One region of the Ruegeria sp. AG6 genome, then DNA from elsewhere that is predicted to be linked to it. Evidence: riboswitches for the same ligand, from Rfam matches in the RefSeq annotation. Region 1 holds a riboswitch; the other holds the start of a gene.

Evidence for each region. A riboswitch is a leader RNA that binds a small molecule or an ion and turns the genes downstream of it on or off. The one in region 1 is predicted to bind cobalamin.
Region 2: another riboswitch for cobalamin. It lies ahead of ACR0I0_RS19365 (hypothetical protein); the one in region 1 lies ahead of ACR0I0_RS00315 (DUF1636 family protein).

Annotation. Positions count from the first base shown of each region.
Region 1 is NZ_JBQFYQ010000001.1:65,396-70,721, forward strand. It holds gene cobN (cobaltochelatase subunit CobN) at 1-789, opposite strand, end outside; gene cobW (cobalamin biosynthesis protein CobW) at 793-1,848, opposite strand; gene ACR0I0_RS00315 (DUF1636 family protein) at 1,850-2,221, opposite strand; cobalamin riboswitch at 2,314-2,520, opposite strand; gene ACR0I0_RS00320 (SLC13 family permease) at 2,748-4,604, opposite strand; gene ACR0I0_RS00325 (hypothetical protein) at 4,794-5,177, shown strand.
Region 2 is NZ_JBQFYQ010000015.1:7,791-13,116, reverse strand. It holds RNA gene ffs (signal recognition particle sRNA small type) at 1-95, shown strand, start outside; gene rsgA (ribosome small subunit-dependent GTPase A) at 203-1,279, shown strand; gene ACR0I0_RS19370 (alpha/beta hydrolase family protein) at 1,319-2,152, opposite strand; cobalamin riboswitch at 2,310-2,530, shown strand; gene ACR0I0_RS19365 (hypothetical protein) at 2,622-3,029, shown strand; gene ACR0I0_RS19360 (protein-tyrosine phosphatase family protein) at 3,021-3,533, opposite strand; gene ACR0I0_RS19355 (DNA polymerase III subunit gamma/tau) at 3,705-5,326, shown strand, end outside.

The sequences.
Region 1 (5,326 bases):
AATGGCAGATGGGTTCAGCGCAACAACCTGTTCCCGCAACCATTCGGCGGCTACAGGCGCCTTGAGAGACGGGGCAAACAGGCCCACCGCCGCGTATCCACGGGCGCGCAGGCTGCGGATCAGGGCTGCGATCGGGGCGGTGTCTGCCGAGGTCAGGTAAGCGCGGTAAAAGGTGACGAGGATTCGTTTGGTCTTGCCTTCGAATGCGGTTTCCACCGGGATTACGCCGCGATCCGGACACCACACGCCACATTCGGGCAAGGTCTTGGCGCCCATCACCGGACCGGCATAAAGCCCCGCCGCCAAAGCCATCTGCGCCAGCGCCGCCTGTGCCGCGACCTCGCCGCCGGTATCGCACAGATGCGCCAGACGCCGCAGGGTCGAGACCGGCAGGGTGGAATAGTCATCCAGCCGCGTGTCCTCGCGCCCGTCGGCGGGCAGCACCGCCAGTGCGATGCCCTTGGCCTGCGCCAGCGCCAGAACCTGCTGCAACCCATAAGCCCAGTAGGGCACCCCGCCGATCAGACGGATCAGAATGCCCTTGGCGCCTTGAAGCGTCTGTTCGACATAGGTATCGACCGACAGCGGGTGTTTCAGAGCCGTCAAATTCGCCAGCCGCAGGGTCGGCATTCGCCCTTCCGGTCCGCCACCACGATGCCAGCCCGCCGCGAAAGCGCCTAGGTCGCTGTCCGAAAAGGACAGCACCACCAGGTCCGCCGGGCTCTGGCCCAGATCGGTTGGGGTCTCGGTTTCCTCGAGCCCGTGGCTTTCGCGAAAGACGACGTGCATGGCTTACTCGGCGGCCTCACGCACACCCACGAGGATTTCGCGGATTTCCGCCTCTTTGATATCGTCATGCTCGGCGATGACGACCAGACGCGAACGGCGTTCTTCACCGGGTTCCCACGGGCGGTCATACTGGTGACGCACGCGGGCACCCACTGCCTGGACCAGCAGGCGCATGGGTTTGCCCTGAACGGCGGCATACCCTTTGACGCGCAGGATGTTCAGTTCATTGGCCAGGCGTTCGATATTGGCGACCAGTTGGGCCGGATCGGTCTGCTCGGGCAGCTCGACGATGATGCTTTCGAAATCGTCATGCTCGTGATCGTGATGGCCGTCGTGATGCGAGGGTCGGGCGTCCATGTCATCCTCGGCGGCGGCTTCCAGACCCAGCACAACGCGCACGTCCACGGCACCTTCTGCCACTTCGACGACGGGTAGGGGGCGCGGCGCCTCGGCGGCGATGATCTCGCGCGCTTTGGCCACGCCTTCGGGGCCGGCGAGGTCGGGCTTGGTCAGCAGGATGATGTCAGCGCACGAGATCTGATCCTTGAACACCTCGGAAAGGGGCGTTTCGTGGTCGATCGAGTCATCGGCCATGCGCTGCGCATCCACTGCTTCGACATTGGGCGCGAAGCGGCCTGCGGCCACGGCCTCGGCATCGGCCAGGGCGATCACGCCGTCGACGGTGATCTTCGAGCGGATGTCAGGCCAGTCGAATGCCTTGAGCAGCGGTTTCGGCAGGGCCAGACCGCTGGTTTCGATCAGGATGTGATCCGGGCGTGGCTCCAACGCCATCAGGGCCTCGATGGTGGGAATGAAATCATCTGCCACGGTGCAGCAGATGCAGCCATTGGCCAGTTCCATGATGTTTTCCGCCGGGCAATCAGGAATGGCGCAGGATTTCAGGATGTCGCCATCGACGCCTACATCGCCGAACTCGTTGACCACGACAGCAAGGCGCTTGCCCTGTGGGTTCTGCATCAGGTGACGCACCAAAGTGGTCTTGCCCGATCCCAGAAAGCCGGTGATCACTGTGACGGGGAGTTTTTCGAGGTTCGACATGTCAGGCTCCAATGGGGGGAATGCGCGAGGCACAGTTCTTGCGAAAATGTTCGGGGCGTTCGCGCCATTTCACCAAACCATCTTCGGTGGCCAGATACTTGGTCGCGCCGTCGACGATGACGTCGACATGATCTGTTTCGTTCAGGTTTTCATACACGAAGGTCCAGCGGCCCGGCCCGCGCAACACGATCGAACAGCCTTGATCACAGTTTGACAGGCATTCAACGGCTTTCAGGGTGACACCGTCGGGCAGGTCCGCCTGTTCCAGAGCCTTGTGTAACAAAGCGCCCGGGCGTTGCGTGTCATCTTCCACAGGCAGGCCGCGACGGCAGGTGGTACAGACCAGCAACTCGACTGGTGCGGTATCGGTCATGTCTCTCATCCCCCCAAATCCTCTTCGCGGGGGACGGGGTTTCATGCGGGCCACGAATGGTCATGGACCCGACACCGGAACACCCCGCCCGGTTTCAACTTCGGTTGTTGGCAGGTCTCCCGGCTTGCGGATGCCAGAGGCGGGCCTCTGTCGGATGTCCCGCCTTCCCGGCTTTCGGGCCAGTGGCATTGGGCATCCTCTCCGTTCACGGTCGCGGGGGCGGCTGCGTTTGGCGGCAAGACCGTTGACGCATTCCCTTTTCATCGGCTGTCACCGACACCAACGAAAGGGACATGCGGCACCGCTGGCCTGCTTGTCAAGCGAGTCGCGCGCAACAATGATGCAGAGGCATGGAAAGCGACCTGTGGGCGTCGATGGGCGGCATGGCGTGCCGGGACCCAGCCTGAGATGGGCCGGGCGACGAACAGTATGTTAGCAAGGGGCGTAGACTATGGTGAACGGGTGCCTTGACTGAACCTGTCCCGATGATGGGAAAAGACCACCGAACACCGCAGATCCTCTTGCGCTAATAGATGACGTTGATCATGAGCAGGGAGACGACCAGAAACAGCGCCGTCATTATTCCGCCGGAGCGAACGAAATCCATCACCTTGTATCCGGCCGGACCCATGATCAACGCGTTTACCTGATGGGTTGGGATGATGAAGCTGTTCGAGGTCGATATGGCGACCGTCAGGGCAAAGACGGCCGGGTTTCCACCCGCCGCCACCGCAATCGATACTGCCAGAGGCACCAGCAGGACCGTGGCCCCCACGTTGGACATGACCAAAGAAAAGGCCGTCGCCAGAATGGCGATGCCGGTTTGCAACGACCAGAGCGGCCAGCCGTCCAGAATTATCATGATCTGCTGGGCGATCCACGCGGCCGTGCCTGTGTTCTGCACGGCTTGTCCCAAAGGTATGAGGCAGGCGAGCAGGAATACGGTGTTCCATCCGACCGCGCGGTACGCCTCGTCCACGCTGAGCACACGGGTCAGCATCATGCCCACCGCGCCGGTAAGAAGACAGAGTGAAAGCCGGACGTCCGTGAACAGGATCAACGACAGCGAAATGGCGAAGAATGCCAGGGCCCAGCCGACTTTTTGCGGCCTCAGCTCGTCCTGAGGAAAGTCTGTCGTCACAACGACGAAATCCGGATCTCGTTTGATCCGCATCAGGTTGTCCCATCTGGTATGGGCCACAAGCATGTCGCCCGCCTGAAACTTTTCGAGCCCGATCTGCGTGGATTCGTGATCCTCGGTCTCGACATGGCTCAGCGTCTCTTCGCCGCGGTGAATGGCCAGCAGCGACATCCCGTAGGTCTTGCGAAACAAAAGCTCGCGGGGGCATTTGCCGATCAGCTTGCTGTCAGGCGTGATGACCACCTCGGCCACGCCTGCATTGGTTGGGGCGAACTCTTCGACGAAAATGTCCAAGTCCGGAAGAACGGTCAGCCCGTATTTCTCGGCGAACTTCTCGACCTCCCAACGGCGGCCGACGATGGCCAGCCGACACGGCGCTGCAATTTCCGCTGTCAAAACCTGAACCATCGAGGTTTTGCCGCGATAGAAGGTTGAAATGATGTACAGGTGGTTTTCGTGGTTGATGTCGGCCAGAATCTCGCCGACCAGGGGGCTGTCCTCGGGCACCACGACTTCGAACACATCAGCTTTGAGGCCATAGACCCTTTGCAGGTATTCCTGTGTCCCTTGTCCGGTACCCGTATTGTCAGGTCCTTCAGCCTCGGGCAAAACCCAGCGTCCCAACAGCAGAAAGTAACCAATTCCCGTCAGGATCAGAACCGCACCGATCGGCGTGACCGAGAACAGGCCGAAGGGCTCCATTTTCTGAGAGGCCGGCAGACTGTCATTTGCCGTCAGGATCAGATCGTTCAGCAGGATAAGAGGAGACGACCCGACCATCGTCATTGTGCCGCCCAAAATGGCGCAGAATCCCATTGGCATGAGCAGGCGCGACAGCGGTATGCCTGACCGTGTGGAAATTCGGCTGACAACCGGCAGAAACAGAGCAGCGGCGCCTACATTCTGCATGAACGAGGATATGACGCCAACGGTGCCGGAAATGATTGGTACAACCCTGCCTTCGGATTTGCCGCCGTATTTGAGTATGACGGCAGCCACCTTGTTCATGATCCCCGTCTTGTCCAGACCGGCCCCGACGATCATGACCGCAATGATCGAGATGACGGCATTGGATGCGAAGCCGTCGAACAGAAGGGTGACATCCGCCAGATTTTCCAGCCCGGGCGCGTAGCTGAGCAAGCCTATGAGAACCAGAACCAATATGGCGGAAAGGTCGATCCTTATGATCTCGGAAACGAACAGAAAAACGGTGAAAGCCAGAAGGGTGCAAACGACCCCCATCTCGAAGGTAAAGGCAATATGTTCCACAATACGTCCAGAACTTTTTCTTTGTTAGAGTCCTAGTTCATCCCTCCCGACTTGTCATGAAGTTTCGTTTTTCGGCGGTGCTGAGAAGTAATGTTGCTCAATGGTTGCTGTGGGAGCAATGCTTTCGGGAACCCCGTTTGACGAACACGTCAGAAAGAAGGATTGACCAAATTGCATGAAGAAACCAGCACGTTTCGTACCGGCGCGATGCCGTTCCAACAAGGTCGAAGCAGCACAGGTAATGGCAAGTCAATTCCAGCCACGAACAACAGACAATCCGACAGCTTTGTTTGCAGTACCATTCTGCCGCCGCCTGAACCGGGCAAAGGGCCGGCTTGGCCGTCCCTGATCGCAAACTGCCCACAAGAATGGTTTACACCTAAACGGGCCGGACAAATAATTCAGGTCACCAATTCTGATCATTTCGAGGTGAAGATGCCAAGGAAGTACGGCGGGGTGTTGCCTAAACGCAAGCTGGCGGCATATGCCCAGAATGCTCGCAGTCGGATGGAACAGAACAAGATCGCAACACGAAAAATCCAATAGTTGGTTGGATATTGAACCTCGAGGAGGGAAAAAGTATCGCAAGTCGTTGGAGGTATTGGAGGCGAGTACCGGAATCGAACCGGTGTACACGGATTTGCAATCCAGAAAGAGCGCAAGCGAAAACAACGGCTTAAGGGTGCAAAACACCC
Region 2 (5,326 bases), on a different contig from region 1:
AGGTTGGCGCGGGCGAGCGCCTCGCCAACCTGGTCAGGTCCGGAAGGAAGCAGCCACAACGAGCCCCGCTTGGGTCGATGTCCAACCTCTCACTTTACGAACCTTGGCCGCAGGAGGGCTTTATGATTGTAGCAAAGATCCTTCGGGCAGCACGGTTCTGACCTCACGGTATCGACTGACTGCCTGAACACATGACCCGGGGATGAGCGATCGCCATCCGTCGGGAGTGCTGTTTCTGACGACAGGCAAACCAATGTTTCTTGCACTTTCGGACCTGGGATGGTCCTCTCACTTTGCCGCGCAACACGCGGCTTATCCTTCCTGCACGCCTTTTCGCATCACTTCCGTTCATCGGGACCGCCTGATAGGGCTTAACCCTGACGGCGAAGTCCCGTTACTGACCCCCGATCAAACGACCGGCAGCTATGCTGTTGGCGATTGGGTTCTCGCCGATGACGACAAACGCGTGCGCCATTTGCTCGACCGGCGCAGCCTGCTGCACCGACGCGCCGCGGGTACAGGCGCCGCGACGCAACTGATCGCAGCCAATGTCGATGTGCTGTTCATCGTCAGCTCGTGCAATGCCGATTTCAAACTGCCCCGGCTGGAACGATATCTGGCGCTCGCGCATCAGGCCGGGTGTTACCCGGTCGTTGTTCTGACGAAGGCCGACAAATCGGCGGACCCCGACAGTTTCTCGGGGCAGGTGCAATCTCTGGATCCGTTCCTGACGGTTCTGGCGATCAACGCGCTGGACCCGGCAGAGGTTGAAAAGGTTCTGTCCTGGTGCCCCAAAAGCCAGACCGGAGCGCTGGTTGGATCGTCGGGCGTTGGCAAGACGACACTTGCCAATACCATGACCGATCAGGATCTCGCCACCTCGGACATTCGCGAGGATGACGCGCGGGGCCGGCACACGACGACCGCACGCGCATTGCACCGGATGCGCAACGGTGGCTGGTTGATCGATACACCCGGAATGCGCGCGTTGCGCCTGCTGGACGCTCGGGACGGGATCGACGACGTTTTCTCGGACCTTGCCGAGTTGAGCCGGGACTGCCGTTTTTCGGATTGCCAGCACAGCTCCGAGCCCGGATGTGCCGTGCAAAAGGCAATAAGCCACGGCACGCTTGATCCGGCTCGATTGGACCGGTGGCGCAAGCTTCGGCGCGAAGATCAGCGCAATTCTGAAACCGTCGCGCAGTCCCGGGCGCGGGACAAAGCGTTCGGCAAGATGGTCCGTGGCGTCATGAAGGAAAAGAAACTTCGCAACCGGTGATCGTTGGGCGGTGCCCGGCCCGTCCTGCGCCGCGTCTGATCAAGCGATCAGTCGCGGCCAAACCGCTGCATTGCGCCGGGCAAATGCTCCGATATGACCAACCTCGGGCAACCCGAAATCGGCAGGGCTCAGCAGGTGGCGGTTGGCATCGGGGCCGTAAAGATCCGCAAGCCGCCAAACCGCTTCCGGCGGCACCATCTGGTCGTCCTCGAAGGTGAACAAATCCACGGGCGTTCCAGAATCCTTCCACTGCGCCGCAGGTAACTCATGCCCGATTTCAGGCACATAGTTCAAAGGCGCCGTACACCATTTGCGCCACTGCCAATAGACCGATGCCGGCAGATCCGAGCCGAACCCGATCGCCTTTCCGGGAAGGTAGCCAAGGGCTCGGGCCAAAAGCGGGGCATGACCATACCAGAACAATCCTGCCAAACCACGATAGGGCCATGGATGGTCGCTTAGGGTTACCAGCCCCGAACACACACAGATCATGCGATCAATCAGATCGATATCCGGCTGCACAGGCCCCAACATCGCGCCGATCGAATGGCCGATGGTCCAATGCTGCGAATCGGGAAACCGTCTGCGCATTTCTGCCCGTGCCGCGGGCATGTCGATCAAGGCCCAATCCGCCATGGTCGCACGCGAATCTTTCAGGCGGCCGGTCAAGGAATGCCCGTAATCGCGATAGTCATAGGTCAGGCAGGCCATACCCTGCTCGGCAGCAAGCCATCGTGCGAAATGACGGTAATAATCGCGCGGCACACCCGTTGCACTGTTCAGCACGACGACGATTTCGGGCGAAGACAGCGGGCTGTACAACCGGGCAGACAGTGTTTTCTGCCCGGACGGAAAGCGAAATTCTTCGGTCATTACCGTTTGCTCTGTGTCCAACATGATCTCTGGCTTTGCGCTTGGTAAATCCGGTTTCCGAACCTCAACGCCCTCGACACTATGCATGAACCAACACCGTATCCAGCATGACCAAGCGTCCGGTCAAAAGATCGGCTTGACTCGATGCGTGCTCAAACGCTAGCGGTTGTGTGATGGTTTCCGGCCTCCACAAGGGGTCGGGATGAAAAGGGAACACGGTGCGGTAATGTCTGGTCATGCAGGCAACAACCAAATCCGCGACTGCCCCCGCAACTGTAAGCGGTAAGCGATGCCGAAACACCACTGGCCCAAAGGCTGGGAAGGTCGGCAAAGCGATGACCCGCAAGTCAGGAGACCTGCCATCGGAAACGAAACCGAAACTCGGGCGGGGTGTCCGGGCAGGTCCTGACGGCATCACGCTGTCCCACCTGTCCCAAATATCCTGTCCACCAAGCGCGGAGGGCGCAGGATGATCTGGAAGACAAAGACACATGAATTCAGTGCAACAGTATGTCAGCGGACGGGCAAAACCTGTCCCGCTTTGGCGCGGCTGGCGCGCTCGATATCCGAAGCCATGGCCCAGGCGACCTCGGCCACAAGTGACGATTTCGAGATTGAGGGCAGCAGCGCGCTGTCACATTGCAGCGAAGGATGTCATGCAATTTTCCGCGCGCAATCAGACCGCATTCGTGTCTTTTGCGGGACGCAGCCCGAAACCGCGATTGAGCCGCTGAACGGCTATGCCGACCTGATCTTCGGAAACACGTTCAGTGCGATGCCATCCGGCGTCGTGAAAACCCTACCCTGCGCGATGATCGAAGTTTCTACGATCCGGCCTCGAAAACCTGCTTGCGCGCCCGCGCAGATTTCAATCTGAGTCCAGACTGACCTGTGCCTGGGCACGCCGAGAGGCCCAGGCCAGTTGCGCATCCGTTTCGACGGCGCAAGGGCGCACCGCCCGCAATCGTTGCAGCGCCGTGTCCGCGCCTTCGCCGCATTCGACCATCAGCCGCAGGACAATCATACCTGACCTGCCACAGCCCCCGCGGCAGTGTACCAATACGCGACCTCCGCCGGACAGCGCGTGCCGGGCCGCGGCGCTGACGGACGGCCACGCGTCATCAATCGCTTTTGTCGGCGCTCCGAAATCTTCGATCGGCAGGTGAACCCATCGGCTGGCGCGGCTTTGAATATCGCTTCCAAATTCCTGCGCCCCGTCCTGAAGCATTTCGACATCCGTCGTCATCGAAACAACAAGCCCCGGCTGCCACGCTGCGATCATATCCAGATCGCTGGAGTAATCTCCGCCGCGTCCGGGCATCGAGGTCAGCGCCAGCGTTCCGCCACCGACTTGCAGGGCATAGATCACCAACTGCGACATGAATCCTGTCCTCCCCAAAGAACTCTTTACAAAAATGAGCCATTAAATCCGCTGATGCAGTTTAGTGCGAAAGCGACTCGTTTCTAAATCAAAAATCATCGCGCCACGCTGTGGACGCGGGCAACGGTGGCCACTACGCTGTGCCCAAGCACCGAATCCCAACGAGAAGACATGACAGACAGCTCCAGCCCCGCCTATCAGGTTCTCGCCCGCAAGTATCGCCCGGAAACCTTTGCCGATCTGGTGGGTCAGGATGCCATGGTGCGCACCCTGAAAAACGCGTTCGCGGCCGACCGGATCGCGCAGGCCTTCATCATGACCGGCATTCGCGGCACCGGCAAAACCACGACCGCAAGGATCATCGCCAAGGGCATGAACTGCATCGGACCCGACGGAACCGGTGGCCCCACGACCGAACCCTGCGGTCAGTGTGAACATTGTGTCGCCATCATGGAAGGCCGCCATGTCGACGTGATGGAGATGGACGCCGCCAGCCGTACGGGCGTCAACGACATCCGCGAGATCATTGACAGTGTCCGCTATCGCGCCGCCAGCGCGCGTTACAAGATTTACATCATCGACGAGGTTCATATGCTCTCGACCAGCGCGTTCAACGCGCTGCTCAAGACGTTGGAAGAACCGCCCGCGCATGTGAAGTTCATCTTCGCAACCACTGAAATCCGCAAAGTCCCTGTCACTGTGCTGTCCCGCTGCCAGCGTTTCGACCTGCGCCGGATCGAACCCGAAGACATGATTGGCCTGCTGCGCAAGATCGCCGAAGCGGAAAACGCCCAGATCGCCGAAGACGCGCTGGCGCTGATCACCCGAGCAGCGGAAGGATCGGCCCGGGATGCGACCTCGTTGCTGGATCAGGCGATTTCGCATGGGGCTGGCGAGACGACCGCCGATCAGGTCCGTGCAATGCTTGGACTGGCAGACCGTGGCCGGGTTCTGGACCTTATGGATATGATCCTGCGCGGCGATGCCGCCGGAGCACTTACCGAGTTGAGCGGCCAATACGCCGAAGGCGCAGACCCGCTGGCGGTGCTGCGCGATCTGGCCGAGATCACGCATTGGGTGTCCGTCGTGAAGATCACGCCTGACGCGGCGCAGGATCCGACGGTTTCTCCGGATGAACGGACCCGGGGCCAACACATGGCCGAGGCTCTGCCGATGCGGGTTCTGACCCGGATGTGGCAAATGCTGCTGAAGGCGCTCGAGGAAGTCTCGGCTGCGCCCAACGCCATGATGGCCGCTGAAATGGCCGTTATTCGCCTGACCCATGTGGCGGATTTGCCCAGCCCCGAAGAGCTGATCAAACGGTTGCAAGATGCCCCGCCACCACCGCCGGGCGGGCCCAATGGCGGCGTTTCGATATCCCGACCGGGCGCCGGTCCGGCGCCGGCTGGCGCGACCCATCCACCTGCCTACGCGCCGTCCCCTCGCGGTTCCGGTGGCGCACCGGTTGCAGCCCTGGCGCAGGATGCCCAGACGGCCCTTGCCCATTACCCGACCTTCGACCACGTGGTGGAACTGATCCGGACCAATCGCGACGTAAAGTTGCTGGTCGAGGTGGAAAACGGCGTGCGCCTCGTCTCCTATCAACCCGGACGAATCGAATTCACACCCGCCACCCAGGCACCGGCGGATCTGGCGCCACGACTGGGCACTGCCTTGCAACGCTGGACAGGAAATCGGTGGGCTGTCTCGATCGTCTCGGACGGAGAAGCCCCCACGATTGCAGAAGTCAGGGATGAGGCCGAGCTCGCACTGAAATCCGAGGCCGAACAACA